Regions from separate parts of the Erwinia sp. BNK-24-b genome, predicted to be linked through region 1. Evidence: predicted binding sites of a transcription regulator. Region 1 holds the regulator's gene; each other region holds the start of a gene.
What was found. The regulator CRP, encoded in region 1, controls carbon source genes, mostly activating them, when cyclic AMP is high. The targets are predictions, from matches to a motif close to ATGTGANNNNNNTCACAT.

Region 2: a site for CRP is predicted at 2,523-2,540, ahead of ACMGGR_RS20915 (PTS mannitol transporter subunit IICBA). Genes of this name have one in related genera too.
Region 3: a site for CRP is predicted at 1,991-2,008, ahead of epd (erythrose-4-phosphate dehydrogenase). Genes of this name have one in related genera too.

Annotation. Positions count from the first base shown of each region.
Region 1 covers NZ_CP179901.1:269,281-274,107, reverse strand. Annotated here, with positions in the region: gene ACMGGR_RS01195 (SH3 domain-containing protein) at 1-1,195, shown strand, start outside; gene ACMGGR_RS01190 (phosphoribulokinase) at 1,288-2,157, shown strand; gene crp (cAMP-activated global transcriptional regulator CRP) at 2,561-3,193, shown strand; gene ACMGGR_RS01180 (YccS/YhfK family putative transporter) at 3,251-4,827, shown strand, end outside.
Region 2 covers NZ_CP179901.1:4,546,733-4,551,559, reverse strand. Annotated here, with positions in the region: gene mtlD (mannitol-1-phosphate 5-dehydrogenase) at 1-340, opposite strand, end outside; gene ACMGGR_RS20915 (PTS mannitol transporter subunit IICBA) at 433-2,358, opposite strand; gene ACMGGR_RS20910 (DUF3053 domain-containing protein) at 2,779-3,495, opposite strand; gene ACMGGR_RS20905 (fimbrial protein) at 4,408-4,827, shown strand, end outside.
Region 3 covers NZ_CP179901.1:652,462-657,288, reverse strand. Annotated here, with positions in the region: gene pgk (phosphoglycerate kinase) at 1-721, opposite strand, end outside; gene epd (erythrose-4-phosphate dehydrogenase) at 744-1,790, opposite strand; gene ACMGGR_RS03050 (bactofilin family protein) at 2,264-3,007, shown strand; gene tkt (transketolase) at 3,117-4,827, opposite strand, start outside.

The sequences.
Region 1 (4,827 bases):
CTTCGCCGCGTTAAAGGCGCGCTATTTTGGTACGGGGGAAAAAGATAGATCCCCCTGGAACCCGCTCTATATCGATAAAATTATCGCGACGCATGCAGCCAGGGATGCGATTAACCAGGTCGCGGACACTTACTTAACCAGTAGTGCAAAAAGCTACGGGCTGAATTTTCGCGTGCTTCCTCAGTCATGGAAGGATGCGGTCAAAGCGAATATAACCGTCTCCGTCACTGACGAAAGTGCAGGACGCTCTATTGCCGTCAGAGAAACCTTGCTCAGGGCATTGCCAACCAGCGATCCGGCTTTTGATGACCCAGGACGAGCCGGACAGGGCTATCCTTTTGACAATTTACAGGTATCAGCAATTCGGGCAGGTACGCCGCTTTATACTTTAGCAACCAGTAAAGACAGAGCCTGGCAGTATATTGTCTCCCCCACGCTAATGGGCTGGGTTAAGAGTGACGACGTCGCCACGGTCGATGAAATGTTTGTCACCCGCTGGCGCGGGCTGGCGCAGCAGCAGCTGGCCAGCGCGGTTAGAGAGCCCGTCTCTGTCGCGACAGAAAACCGTTTCTATTTTATCGCGCGTCCCGGCACTATCCTGCCGCTTCAGCAGCAAAACGGGCAGCCTCGCATTGCTGTTCCGGTCAAAACGGCGGATGGCAAGGCCGAAATCAGCTGGGTTAACACAGAACAGCAAGATTTTGCCCCCATGCCGCTGCCAATGACTCCTGCCAATATCGCCAGGTTAATCAAGTCGATGCAGGGCAAACCTTATGGCTGGGGACAATTCAATTTCTATAACGACTGTTCCGCCGAGATGCGTAGCCTGATGATGCCGTTTGGTCTGTTTCTGCCGCGCGATTCCTCTGAGCAAGCCGCAAGCGGTCGCGTGGTCGATGTGAGCAAGCTGAGTCCCGCCGCCCGGCTGGATTATCTGGTGAAAAACGGCAGGCCGTTCACTACGCTGATTCATATTGACGGCCACATTATGCTGTATATCGGCAATACCGAACTCGACGGCAAGCTTGTTCCCATGACTTACCAGAACATGTGGGGATTGCATACGCAAAGCCACGAAGGACGAAGTATTATCGGCGGCGCCGTCTTCTTCCCTTTGCTTACCCACTACCCGGAAGACAAAGATCTGACTTCACTGGCCGCTAAACCATTATTCGCACTTACCTTTATCGAATAAGCCGCCGTTGCCCGGCTCACTACCGGGCAACAGATGACAACGAACAATAAAACGTGCTAACAATGGCGGAATAACGCTCACAGGAAATGCTTATGTCCGCCAAACATCCAGTGATTGCCGTAACCGGTTCCAGCGGCGCAGGCACCACCACCACCAGCCTGGCCTTTCGCAAAATATTTCAACAGCTTGGCCTGCACGCCGCCGAGCTGGAAGGCGACAGCTTCCATCGCTATACCCGGCCTGAAATGGACATGGCGATCCGCAAAGCGCGGGATATGGGCCGCCATATCAGCTATTTTGGGCCTGAAGCCAACGACTTCTCCCTGCTGGAACAGACCTTTGTGGAATATGGCCGCAGCGGCAGCGGTCAGTCCAGAAAATATCTGCATACCTACGACGAGGCAGTACCGTGGAACCAGGTTCCCGGTACGTTTACGCCGTGGCAGCCGCTGCCGGAACCTACCGATGTCCTGTTTTACGAAGGACTGCACGGCGGCGTGGTGACGCCGCAGAATAACGTTTCGCAGCATGTCGATCTGCTGGTTGGCGTGGTGCCGATCGTCAATCTGGAGTGGATACAAAAAATGATCCGCGACACCAGCGAACGCGGGCACTCGCGCGAGGCGGTAATGGACTCCGTAGTGCGCTCAATGGAAGATTACATTAACTTTATTACGCCACAGTTCTCCCGTACCCATATCAACTTTCAGCGCGTGCCGACGGTGGATACCTCCAATCCCTTCGCTGCGCGTGGTATTCCCTCGCTTGATGAAAGCTTTGTCGTGATCCATTTTCAGGCGCTGGAAAATATCGATTTCCCTTATCTGCTGGCGATGCTGCAGGGCGCTTTTATTTCCCATATCAATACGCTGGTGGTGCCGGGCGGCAAAATGGGTCTGGCGATGGAGCTGATCATGGGCCCGCTGGTCAAGCGGCTGATTGAAGGCAAGAAAATTAAGTAGCGCTTCCGGCTTAAGCGCGCGGCGGCTGATGCTTACCCGGGGGTAAGGATTCTCTCAAAATGGAGAATGTTGCTGCCCGCGTTGTCGCTGTCGGTGTAACAAGTTCCTCTAATTCATTTAGTTAACTTATGAAGATGTTCTGATAACTAAAACGGCAATCGGGCAGATTTCCCGCTATGCTGAAGCGAGACAACAGAAGACACCCATGCAAAGCTGTGCTACAAACAAAGCTGAATTTCGTCAGTACTCTACAAACCAGACGAAACGGGACGACATAACGAGCCCGGCACTCAACAGAGAGCCGAATAAAATTCCTGCATTGGGAAGCGCTTGACTATTTCAACGCCTGTCAGGGAACTCTGCCCCTGTATTTAGGCACGATAACAACAGAGGATAACAGCGAATGGTTCTCGGCAAACCGCAAACAGACCCGACACTTGAATGGTTCCTGTCACATTGCCATATTCATAAGTATCCATCCAAAAGTACGCTGATCCACCAGGGTGAGAAAGCAGAAACCCTTTACTACATCGTCAAAGGCGCGGTAGCGGTGTTGATCAAGGATGAAGAAGGCAAAGAGATGATCCTTTCCTACCTCAATCAGGGCGACTTTATTGGCGAGCTTGGCCTGTTTGAAGAAGGCCAGGAGCGCAGCGCCTGGGTACGAGCGAAAACTGCCTGTGAAGTGGCTGAAATCTCTTATAAAAAGTTCCGCCAGCTGATTCAGGTCAACCCTGATATCCTGATGCGTCTTTCCTCACAGATGGCGCGTCGCCTGCAGGTAACCTCAGAGAAAGTGGGCAATTTAGCTTTCCTCGATGTGACAGGTCGCATCGCGCAAACCCTGCTAAACCTGGCTAAGCAGCCGGACGCCATGACCCATCCGGACGGCATGCAGATTAAGATTACCCGTCAGGAAATTGGTCAAATCGTTGGCTGCTCGCGTGAAACCGTTGGGCGTATCCTGAAGATGCTGGAAGATCAAAATCTGATCTCCGCTCACGGTAAAACTATCGTTGTCTACGGCACACGCTAAGCCGTTCTGAGAGTAAGGCGCAATATCGCTATTGCGCCTTTTTAGCAGATCCAGATTATGTGGCGCCGACTCATCTATCATCCCGAAGTTAACTACGCGCTGCGCCAGACGCTGGTGCTGTGCCTGCCCGTGACCGTTGGCTGGCTGCTGGGCAGTCTGCAAAATGGCCTTCTCTTCTCGCTGGTGCCTGCCTGCTGCAATATTGCCGGTCTGGACACGCCGCACAAACGCTTCTTTAAGCGCCTGCTTATCGGCGGGGGCCTGTTCGCCCTCAGCAGTTTCCTGGTGCAGTATCTGGGCGAGCATGCCGTTCCGTTGCCCGCTATCCTGTTTTTTATGGCGCTGCTGCTGGGCGTGACCGGCGAAATCAGCCCGCTACACGGCAGACTGCTGCCCGGCGCCTTAATTGCCGGGATTTTTACCCTCAGCCTTGCGGGACGCATGCCGATCTGGGAGCCGCCTTCGCTCTATATCCTGGGCACCGTCTGGTACGGCGTTTTTAACTGGTTCTGGTTCTGGCTGTGGAAAGAGCAGCCGATGCGGGAAACGCTGAGCCTGCTTTACCGCGAGCTGGCTGACTATTGCGAAGCCAAATATACGCTGCTCACCAAACTGACCGACCCGGAAAAAGCGCTGCCGCCGCTGCTGGCTCGTCAGCAAAAGGCGGTCGATCTGATTACCACCTGCTATCAGCAGATGCACATGCTCTCCGCCAGCAATGACAATCATCACAAACGGCTGACCCGTGCTTTCCAGGTAGCGCTGGATTTGCAGGAGCATATCGCCGTCAGCCTGCACCAGCCGGAAGAGGTGCAGAAGCTGGTCGAACAAAGTCATGCTGAAGCCGTGATCCGCTGGAATGCGCTGACCATCGCCGCCCGTTTGCGGGAGCTTGCTGATAATATCCTGTATCACCAGCTACCTGAGCGTTTCAGCATGGAGAAACAGCTGCGGGCGCTGGAAAAAATCGCCCGTCAGCATCCTGCCAATCCGGTGGGTAATTTTTGCGCTTATCACTTTAACCGCATCGCCCGCGTGTTACGAACCCAGCGGCCGCTCTATCAGCGCGATTTAATGGCCGACAGGCAAAAACGGCTGCCGCTGCTGCCCGCTATTAAAAGCTATCTGTCCCTGAAGTCCGCGGCGCTGCGTACCGCAGCCAGATTTGCCGTGATGCTCGCTTTCGCCAGTTCGCTGGCCCTGTTCTTTAATCTGCCCAAGCCCTACTGGATACTGATGACGGTGATGTTCGTCAGCCAGAACGGCTACAGCGCGACCAGGGTAAGGATCCAGCACCGTGCGCTGGGCACGCTTGCCGGACTGGTTATCGCCGCCCTGACGCTACGGTTTCAGGTGCCGGAATCGGCCGTGCTGCTGGTGATGCTAACGCTGACGCTGGCTGGCTATCTGGTTATTCGTAAATTTTACGGCCTGGCGATGATTGGCTTTACCGTCACGGCGGTCTATTCACTGCAGCTGCTGGCGCTGAACGGTGCCGATTTTCTACTGCCGCGCCTGCTGGATACGCTGATGGGTTGCCTGATCGCCTTCGGCGGCATGGTCTGGCTCTGGCCGCAGTGGCAGAGCGGCCTGCTGCGACAGAACGCCCACGACGCGCTGGAAACCTATCAGGA
Region 2 (4,827 bases), 550 kb from region 1:
GGCGCTCGTTGCCGCTTTCGCTACGCTGGATCAGCCCCCTGGCAATACCGCCAGCGATACGCTCCAGAATTTGCGGGCCGACCGCCGTGGTAACCAGATCCACTTCGGCAATCAGCGGAATAATCTCGTCGCTGGCGCTGTTAACGGCGTTGACGCCTTTAACGACGTCGACCTGCGCCTGTTCGCCAACAACGTGTACCGAATATTCGTGCCTGGCGTTAAGCGCGTCCAGTACCGTCTGGTTAACGTCCGCGAAAGTGAGCTGCACACCGGCATCCGCCAGCAGCTTGCCAATAAAACCACGGCCGATATTACCGGCACCGAAATGAAGAGCTTTCATAATTTTTCCCATATTGATGAAAGGCCGGACAGTCCGACCCGAAAAAGAGCCGGGCATGCCCGGCCCTGGGGTATTTTGTTAACCGTTGCGAACTACGCTGGCTGTTTACCTGAAAGCAGATCCAGCACTTCCTGCACGCTGCTGGTCGTCGCGAGCCGTGCGATGACGCTGTCGTCATCCAGCGCATTGGTCAGGCTGGTAATCACCTGGATATGCTCATTATTGCGCGCCGCAATACCAATCACCAGCTTAGCGATTTCGTCATCTTCTTCACCAAAGCGCACGCCTTGCGGATACTGACAGAACACGATACCGGTTTTCAGCACGCGATCTTTCGCTTCAATGGTGCCGTGCGGTACGGCAATAGATTCGCCCAGATAGGTTGGCGTCAGCTTTTCACGATCCAGCATCGCTTCAACATATTCCGGCTCCACGTAGCCGCCTTTCACCAGTTGCTCACCGGCAAAGCGGATTGCCTGCTCTTTGTTGTCGGCGCGGTTGCCAAGGAAAATGTTGCCCGCGCCCAGCTTAAACAGGTGCTGTTGACCATCGTCATAGCTGTCGCTCAGCGCTGCCGTCACTTTTTCACGATGGCCCGCGCTGCGGTTTGCCTCGACCAGGCGCGAAGTCAGGTCGGTATAAAGGCCGCTGTCCAGGAAATTGGTCAGGGAAATATGCTGAGCATGCGGTGCCTGGCGCATCGCGCGTTCGGTCAGATCGCGGTGGGTAATCACCAGATCCACATCGCCCGGCAGGTTGTTAATCGCGGTATTGGTAACGGAAATCATGCTCAGGCCAGCGTCATTGACCTTTTTACGCAGCACGCCCGCGCCCATCGCACTGGAGCCCATGCCGGCATCGCAGGCAACGATGATCTTACGTACGTGGCTCAGGTCGCCGTTCGCGCCGCTGGTAGCACCGGCAACGGTCTGGCCTTTAGACTGCGCTTTCATCTCGCTCACGCGGCGCGCTGCTGCCTCGATATCATCTTCTTCTTTCGCTTTGCTGGTTTTCAGCAGCACAGCGGAAACCACGAAGGAAACCGCAAAAGCAGCCACGATGGCGGCAATATTGGCGAAGTAGGTACCTTTTGGCGTCATAGCCAGCACGGCCAGAATCGAACCAGGCGAGGCCGGAGAAACCAGACCGCCGTTCAGCAGCGTCAGGGTAAAGACGCCGGTCATACCGCCCAGAATGACGGCGATAATCAGACGTGGATTCATCAGCACATAAGGGAAGTAGATTTCGTGAATCCCGCCCAGGAAGTGGATGATGGCTGCGCCGCCAGCGGACTGTTTAGCATTGCCGCGGCCAAAGAACATGTAAGCCATCAGCACGCCCATACCCGGGCCGGGGTTAGCTTCAATCAGGAAGAAAATTGATTTACCGGCTTCGCTGGCCTGCTGAATACCCAGTGGCGAGAAGATGCCGTGGTTGATGGCGTTATTCAGGAACAGGATTTTTGCCGGTTCAACAAAGATGGAGGTCAGCGGCAGCAGGTTGTGCTGTACCATCAGGTTGACGCCAGCGGCCAGAATATGCGACAGACCTTCTACCAGCGGCCCGATGGCCAGGAAAGCCAGAATCGCCAGCAGCATACCGATAATACCGGCAGAGAAGTTGTTAACCAGCATCTCAAAGCCGCTTTTGATTTTACCGTCGATAGCCTGGTCAAATTTCTTGATTGCCCAGCCGCCTAATGGACCAGCAATCATTGAGCCAAGAAACATCGGCATATCCGCGCCGACGATTACGCCCATCGTGGTAATTGCACCCACCACGCCACCGCGATCGCCGCCAACCAGGCGTCCGCCCGTATAGCCGATCAGTAACGGCAGCAGATAGGTAATCATTGGGCCAACCAGTTTGGCCATCGTTTCGTTTGGCAGCCAGCCGGTTGGAATAAACAGCGCCGTGATAATACCCCAGGCGATAAAAGCCCCGATATTTGGCATTACCATGTTGCTCAGAAAGCGACCAAAGTTTTGTACCTTGATCTTGATATCTGATGAGGACATAAAAGCACACCCCTTATTGGTACGCGCCGACAAGAGAGCGCGCTGAATTTTGTTTAAAACGTTGCCCTGTGCAGGCGGACTCTAGCACGCGAATATGACGCTGCGTAGTCACGGCAATAAGTGTGATCCATGTCACGAGATGCGTACGCATCAGGGGTTTATTTAAGTGATCAAGATCACATTAAAGCCGGAAAGCGGTGCTGGTGCGCTCAATAAATGCGCAAAAGGTAGGGTGGTATGTGATTGATATCACGCTTTGTTCAGCGAACTTTATGCTCAATGCGTGACAGTAATCACAATTTATTTTCGGCCCGCGCTTATTTAGTCATTTACGCGCTAAAACCTGAGGTTGCTGTGAAAAGCGGGCCGGAAGAAAAAGCGGCCCGCCTTAAAGTCACTGCATAACAATAGAGAGTGTGATTACTGGAAGCCACCACGTAGCGCGCTTTGCGCCTGGTTTAACGCCTGAACATTGGCAGAGATATTGCTCATCAGCGTATTGTATTGCGTTGCCTGTTGCTGGCTGGGGAACTGAACCGTCTGGCCGTTAAAGGTCACCTGTGAACCTTGCTGTTGCAGGAAGTCACCCGTTTGCACCGCATCCTGGCTTAGCTTCTGTAAAGAAGGCAGCAGCGGCAGCAGCGAATTAGCTGGCTGCGTCACGACTTTATTATAAAGATTATCGTAAACCGTTTTCAGTTCGGACGGCTGCTTCAGTCCGGCTTTGCTGCTGTCCGCCTGCGTTTTCGCCGTTTGAATTTGCTGGGCCAGCACGTTCAGCGAACCGCTGGCCTGACGGAGAGAATCGCGGCGCGTCAGATAATCCTGCGGGGTACGGATAGCCGCCAGCTCGTCCACGACCGGCTTCATACCGCTGTCTACCGCCTGGTTAACCTGCCGGGAGAAACCGTAAACAATCGCGTAATCGCTGGCATAATTGCCAAAACGCTGCTTTTGATCTTCGCTGAGCGCGGGAAGATGCTCGCCGCTGCGCATCGCCGTATTCTGCAAAAAGTCGATAAAGGCTTTGCGCTGGTCCGCTTCTTTATCGCCACAACCCGTTAACTGGAATACCAGCAACAGTGCGATAAAAGGGGACAGCAGCCGCATCCAGCCGCGGATAATTCCTGTCGTCATCAGAAGTAACTCCTGTAATAGAAAGGCTTACAAGCAATAAGGGCGACACGGGTCGCCTTTGAAGAATAGTTCAACTCGCCAGGTGAGGATACGGTAAAGCGCGTCTTTAGCGTGAAGAAATTTCACCTTTTTGGTTAAAACCATTTATCAGGCCGGTGCTGAACGGCTGCGGCGAGGAGGCCTTTGTGAAAAACATCAGCTCGCTGCGCCTGCATTTTATCACCAGCCTCCGTAGCGATAATGGCAGCCTGCCTGTTGTAAAAGGGGATAATTCAAAAGTAAGTTAATGAAAAAAGATTTCGATACTCAAATTACTATCTGGCCAGGTTTATTTTAAAATTTAGTTTATTGAAGTGGAAATTAAATGGCGTTTTACAGAAAGAAATAACACCCTGCATCTTTATTTTCCTGCTTCAACCGTAGGTTGATAAAAACAGGAAAAAGCCTTGTCGTTGGTTGCGCCCATTGTGGTTATAATCGGAAATATTAAAAGGTATTGATTTGAACATTCATAAAAACGAGGTGAAAAAAAAGCTTTACCGAGAGGTTTTATTTGCAATCGTTAAACATCAGCTAAACATGCTACAGATATTTCTTATTGCAGGGTATGCGCCTTGTTTAAGAGGTGTTAGTTATTTATTTTTCTCCTGTTCATTTTCGCTCTCCCAGACGTTTTGTAAATCAGATAAACCCTTGATGCTAAATATATGTCGTTGCTCTCCTGTTATGGCAATGATCGGGCGAGATATTCATTTACGGGAAAATAATAATTTTTAACTGTCCGTCAACGCAAATTGACCCTTATACGCTTGTTTGCATTTTCTGGAAATATAAGTATAAAGAGCTTGCCGAAAAGGAGCGTGCTCTCGGTAGCTGAATAATATTTATAATTTAACCAGGAGTTATACTTTCATGATGAAAAAAAACATTATTGCTGCTTTGTTACCTTTGACCCTCATTGCTTCACATTCTGTATTTGCAGAAGACACCGACGATGTTGTTCCCGTCACGGTTAACGGCGGTACAGTTCAGTTCTCCGGTTCTATTGTTAATGCGCCTTGTGCCATTAATATCGGTGCCGGAGGTCATAGCGTTGAGTTGGGCCAGTATCGCGTGGCGGATTTCAAGGCCGCTGGCGATGTCTCTGCGGCTCGCCTGTTCAATATCAAACTGGACAACTGCGCTACGGAAACCTACTCGAAAGCGTCCATCACCTTTAATGGCGCGACGGTTGGCGGAAACAGTGAAGCACTGGCAGTAAACGGCGGCGCAACCGGGGTGGGCATTCAAATCCTGCAAAATGACAAGGCGCTGAAGGTAGACGGAACTACC
Region 3 (4,827 bases), 380 kb from region 1:
CCGCATCAACAAAATCTGGCTCGTACAGAGACTTGCCCACTTTATTGTCGATAGCCACAAAGGTATTGGCGATGCCGCCGCCAACGATCACGGTATCAGCGATTTTCACCAGCGAGTTCAGCACGTCAAATTTAGTGGAAACTTTAGAACCACCTACCACGGCGACCATTGGGCGCGCAGGCTCTTTCAGTGCTTTGCCCAGCGCTTCCAGCTCGTTAGCCAACAGCGGGCCAGCACAGGCTACCGGTGCATATTTACCTACGCCGTGGGTAGAAGCCTGAGCACGGTGCGCGGTGCCGAAAGCATCCATTACATAAACATCGCACAGCGCGGCATATTTTTTAGAGAGCGCCTCATCGTCCTTTTTCTCGCCTTTATTGAAACGGACGTTTTCCAGTACGACCAGCTCACCTTCTGCCACTTCAACGCCGTCCAGATAATCTTTTTCCAGACGCACCGGCGAAGAAAGCTTCTCTTTCAGGTAGTTGACTACCGGCAGCAGAGAGAACTCTTCGTTGTATTCGCCTTCGGTCGGACGGCCCAGGTGAGAAGTAACCATTACTTTCGCACCCTGTTTCAGCGCGGCTTCAATGGTAGGCAGTGAAGCACGGATACGTGCGTCAGAGGTCACTTTGCCCTCTTTCACCGGCACGTTTAAATCGGAACGAATCAGTACGCGTTTCCCGGCAAGATCCAAATCAGTCATTTTAATTACAGACATGGTGAGTCCTCTCGTTGATTCTCTAAATTTTAAAGGCGCAATCCGCGCCCTGGCTGAAGCCGCTGGCGGCCATTGCTAACGTGGTATCGATCATCCGGTTAGCAAAGCCCCATTCGTTGTCGCACCAGACCAGCGTTTTGATCAGGTGCTGACCGCTGACCCGCGTTTGCGTGCCGTCCACAATGGCACTGTGCGGATCGTGGTTAAAATCGATGGAGACTAACGGTAATTCCGTATAGTCAACTATACCACTAAATGTTTTTTCTGAGGCGTTTCGCAGCAGCGCGTTGACTTCATAGGCTTTTACCGCCGAGCGTACGCTGACGCTTAAGTCAATCGCCGTCACGTTGATCGTGGGTACGCGCACCGCTATCGCTTCAAAACGGTCGTTAAATTTCGGAAAAATACGCGTAATACCGGCAGCAAGTCGGGTGTCCACTGGAATAATCGACTGGCTGGCGGCGCGAGTCCGTCGCAGATCGGTATGGTAAGCGTCGATAACCTGCTGATCGTGCATGGCCGAATGGATAGTGGTTACCGTTCCCGACTCAATACCAAAGGCATCATCTAACAGTTTGATAACAGGAATAATACAGTTGGTGGTGCAGGAGGCGTTTGACACAATTCGATCGTCGGGCTTTAGTTCTTTCTCATTTACGCCATAAACCACGGTGGCATCAAGATCGTGGCCGCCAGGATGCGAGAACAGGACTTTTTTGGCACCGGCGGCAAGATGTGCTTCACCGTCTTCGCGGCTGCCCCAGACGCCGGTGCAGTCCAGCACGACATCCACGTTCAGCTCCTGCCAGGGCAGGTCGGCGATAGCGGCGCGATGCAGAATACGGATCGGGTCTTCGCCTACCCACAGCAAATCGCGCTCCTGGCGCACGTCCCAGGCAAAGCGCCCGTGACTGGTATCATACTTCAACAGATGCGCCATGCCGGCCGCTTCCGCCAGCTCATTGACCGCCACGACGGTAATCTCAGCGCGGCGTCCGCTTTCGTAAAGCGCACGTAGTACGTTGCGCCCGATGCGTCCAAAACCGTTTATGGCAATACGAACCGTCATATCACTCCTGCATCCAGATTCAGTGTAAAACCGGGGCGTTAGCCTGAGCCAGACGTTCACGTTTGTACAGGGAATTTTTACGTTCTTAGCCTGCGGTTATGGCGGTAATGTGCCTGCCATCAGGCTTGTTGAAACGGTTCAGCTACAATAAAGACAATGCGGAATAATTGGAATGCGCCAGATCAATCGTCAGCTTAAAAATCTGACCTGCATCACATTTAAGTGAGTTTCTGCATAAAAAACAGACCGATTTAGTGACGGTTGGTAGTACAGTAGCTTTTACTGCTGGTAACGTAAAAATAACCAATTGGCGACACTATTGACGGACTTTTCTTACTTACGCAGTTTAGTAACCTGTTTTTTTACTCTGATAACCGTTTCCAGGAGGGAAACGCTGGCGATACGCCGTGTAAGGGTGCGGCGGGTGCAGGACAGCGCTGGCGTCTTTTTTCTGGTCATTTGTAGACCGGTCTATGAACTACAACCTGCTTTGGTATGTCTGGATAATCTGGGCTTCGGCATTGATTATTTATGCGCTGAGCTGGGGAACCACGCTGATGCTGGTTCGCCAGTATTGGGGCTTGCTGATGACTGCGGCTTCTGCGGTTATCACCTTTCTTGCATTCAGGAAACTCACGTTAAATAAGGAAATAATGATGTTTAAACGTAAAGAGAGCGGTTATCACCCCACCGCACAATCAACCCACGCCTCTTTTGATAATGGACGTGCCTTACCGCCGGACGACGATTTTGAAGAGAGCGTTTCTGCCGCAACGATAGTTAACGCCGCCAGTCTTAACGCCAACGCCAATACCAACACCGCGACTATTCCAGAAACCTGTACCATCGTGGGAGAGATTAACGCGGTAGGCGATATCCACGTTAACGGCAGCGTAAGCGGCAAAATCAATTCCGAGAAAACGGTGTACGTGCAGAAAAATGGCCGCGTGGATGGCGAAATCTGGGCGCAGCGTACCGAGATCAGCGGCGAGCTGAAGGGGTTGTGTCACAGCCGTGAAGTAGCCATCAACGCTAACGGCTTTATGGACGGCACTATTGAGTGCGATTCGCTGGCGGTCAATCAGCTGGGCAAATTCTACGGCCAGTCGAAGCCTTATGAAGAGGTCAGGGAAAAAGAGAGCGGCGTGGTGAAAAATTTTGCTGAAACGCATCTACAGCCCAGCCAGGACTTTCATCTGAGAGAGACGATACAGTAGCGTTCAGAAGGTGAAAGCGGTGTCCGCGCTTCGCGCCCTGGGGCTACCTGCCGGACCCGCTTTCGATTTAAGCTTGAGATCCGCCTGCCGGGCAGGCGAATCTTTGCCGTTACAGCAGCTCTTTTGCCCTGGCAACCACGTTATCTACGGTAAAGCCGAAGATTTCGAACAGCTTTTCAGCCGGGGCCGACTCGCCGAAGGTGGTCATGCCGACAACTGCGCCGTTCAGGCCGGTATACTTGTACCAGTAGTCTGCGATACCCGCTTCGATAGCCACGCGCGCGCTAACCGCTTTTGGCAGCACGGCTTCACGGTAGGTGGCATCCTGCTTGTCGAAAGCATCGGTAGAAGGCATGGAAACCACGCGAGCCTTGTGCCCTTCTGCCGTCAGTTTTTCATATGCGCTAACCGCCAGCTCAACTTCAGAACCGGTTGCGATCAGGATCACGTCCGGCGTGCCTGCACAATCTTTCAGGATATAGGCACCGCGGGCGACGTTAGCCAGCTGTTCAGCATCACGATCCTGCTGCGCCAGGTTCTGGCGAGAGAAAATCAGCGCGGTTGGGCCATCGTGACGTTCAATGGCATATTTCCACGCAACGGCAGATTCAACCTGGTCGCACGGACGCCAGACGCTCATGTTAGGCGTGACGCGCAGGCTGGCCAGCTGCTCAACCGGCTGGTGCGTCGGGCCATCTTCGCCCAGACCGATAGAGTCGTGGGTGTAAACCATCACCTGACGGATTTTCATCAGCGCGGCCATGCGGGCTGCGTTACGCGCATATTCCACGAACATCAGGAAGGTTGCGGTATAAGGCAGGAAACCGCCGTGCAGCGTAATACCGTTAGCGATAGCGGTCATGCCGAACTCACGCACGCCGTAGTGGATATAGTTGCCTGCCGCATCTTCATTGATTGGCTTAGAGCCGGACCACATGGTCAGGTTGCTCGGGGCCAGGTCAGCGGAGCCGCCCAGGTATTCCGGCAGCAGCTTGCCAAAAGCTTCCAGCGCATTCTGAGAAGCTTTACGGCTGGCGATTTTCGCCGGATTAGCCTGCAGCTGCTCGATAAACTTCTGCGATTCGGCCTGCCAGTTTTCCGGCAGCTCGTTTTTCACGCGGCGCTGGAATTCCAGAGCCAGCTCCGGATGAGCTTTGGCGTAGGCGGCGAACTTCTCGTTCCATGCCGCTTCTTTTGCCTGGCCCGCTTCTTTGGCATCCCACTGCGCATAGATATCCTGGGGGATTTCAAACGGCGCGTGGTTCCAGCCCAGCTGCTTGCGGGTCAGTGCAATTTCATCTTCGCCCAGCGGCGCGCCGTGGGAATCGTGCGTGCCCGCTTTGTTTGGCGAACCGAAGCCGATGACGGTTTTGCACATCAGCAGAGAAGGCTTGTCGCTGACGGCTTTCGCTTCTTCAACCGCTTTACGAATAGCTTCTGCATCGTGACCATCTACACCGCGCACCACGTGCCAGCCGTAGGCTTCAAAGCGCTGTGCGGTATCGTCGGTAAACCAGCCGTCGATATGGCCATCAATAGAGATGCCGTTGTCGTCATAGAAAGCGACCAGTTTGCCCAGCTTCAGCGTGCCTGCCAGCGAGCAAACTTCATGGGAGATACCTTCCATCATGCAGCCGTCACCCATAAATACATAGGTGTGGTGATCGACAACGTTATGGCCCGGACGGTTGAACTGTGCGGCCAGAGTGCGCTCGGCAATCGCCATCCCTACGGCGTTGGCGATGCCCTGCCCCAGCGGGCCGGTAGTGGTTTCTACGCCTGCGGTATAGCCGAATTCCGGGTGACCTGGAGTTTTAGAG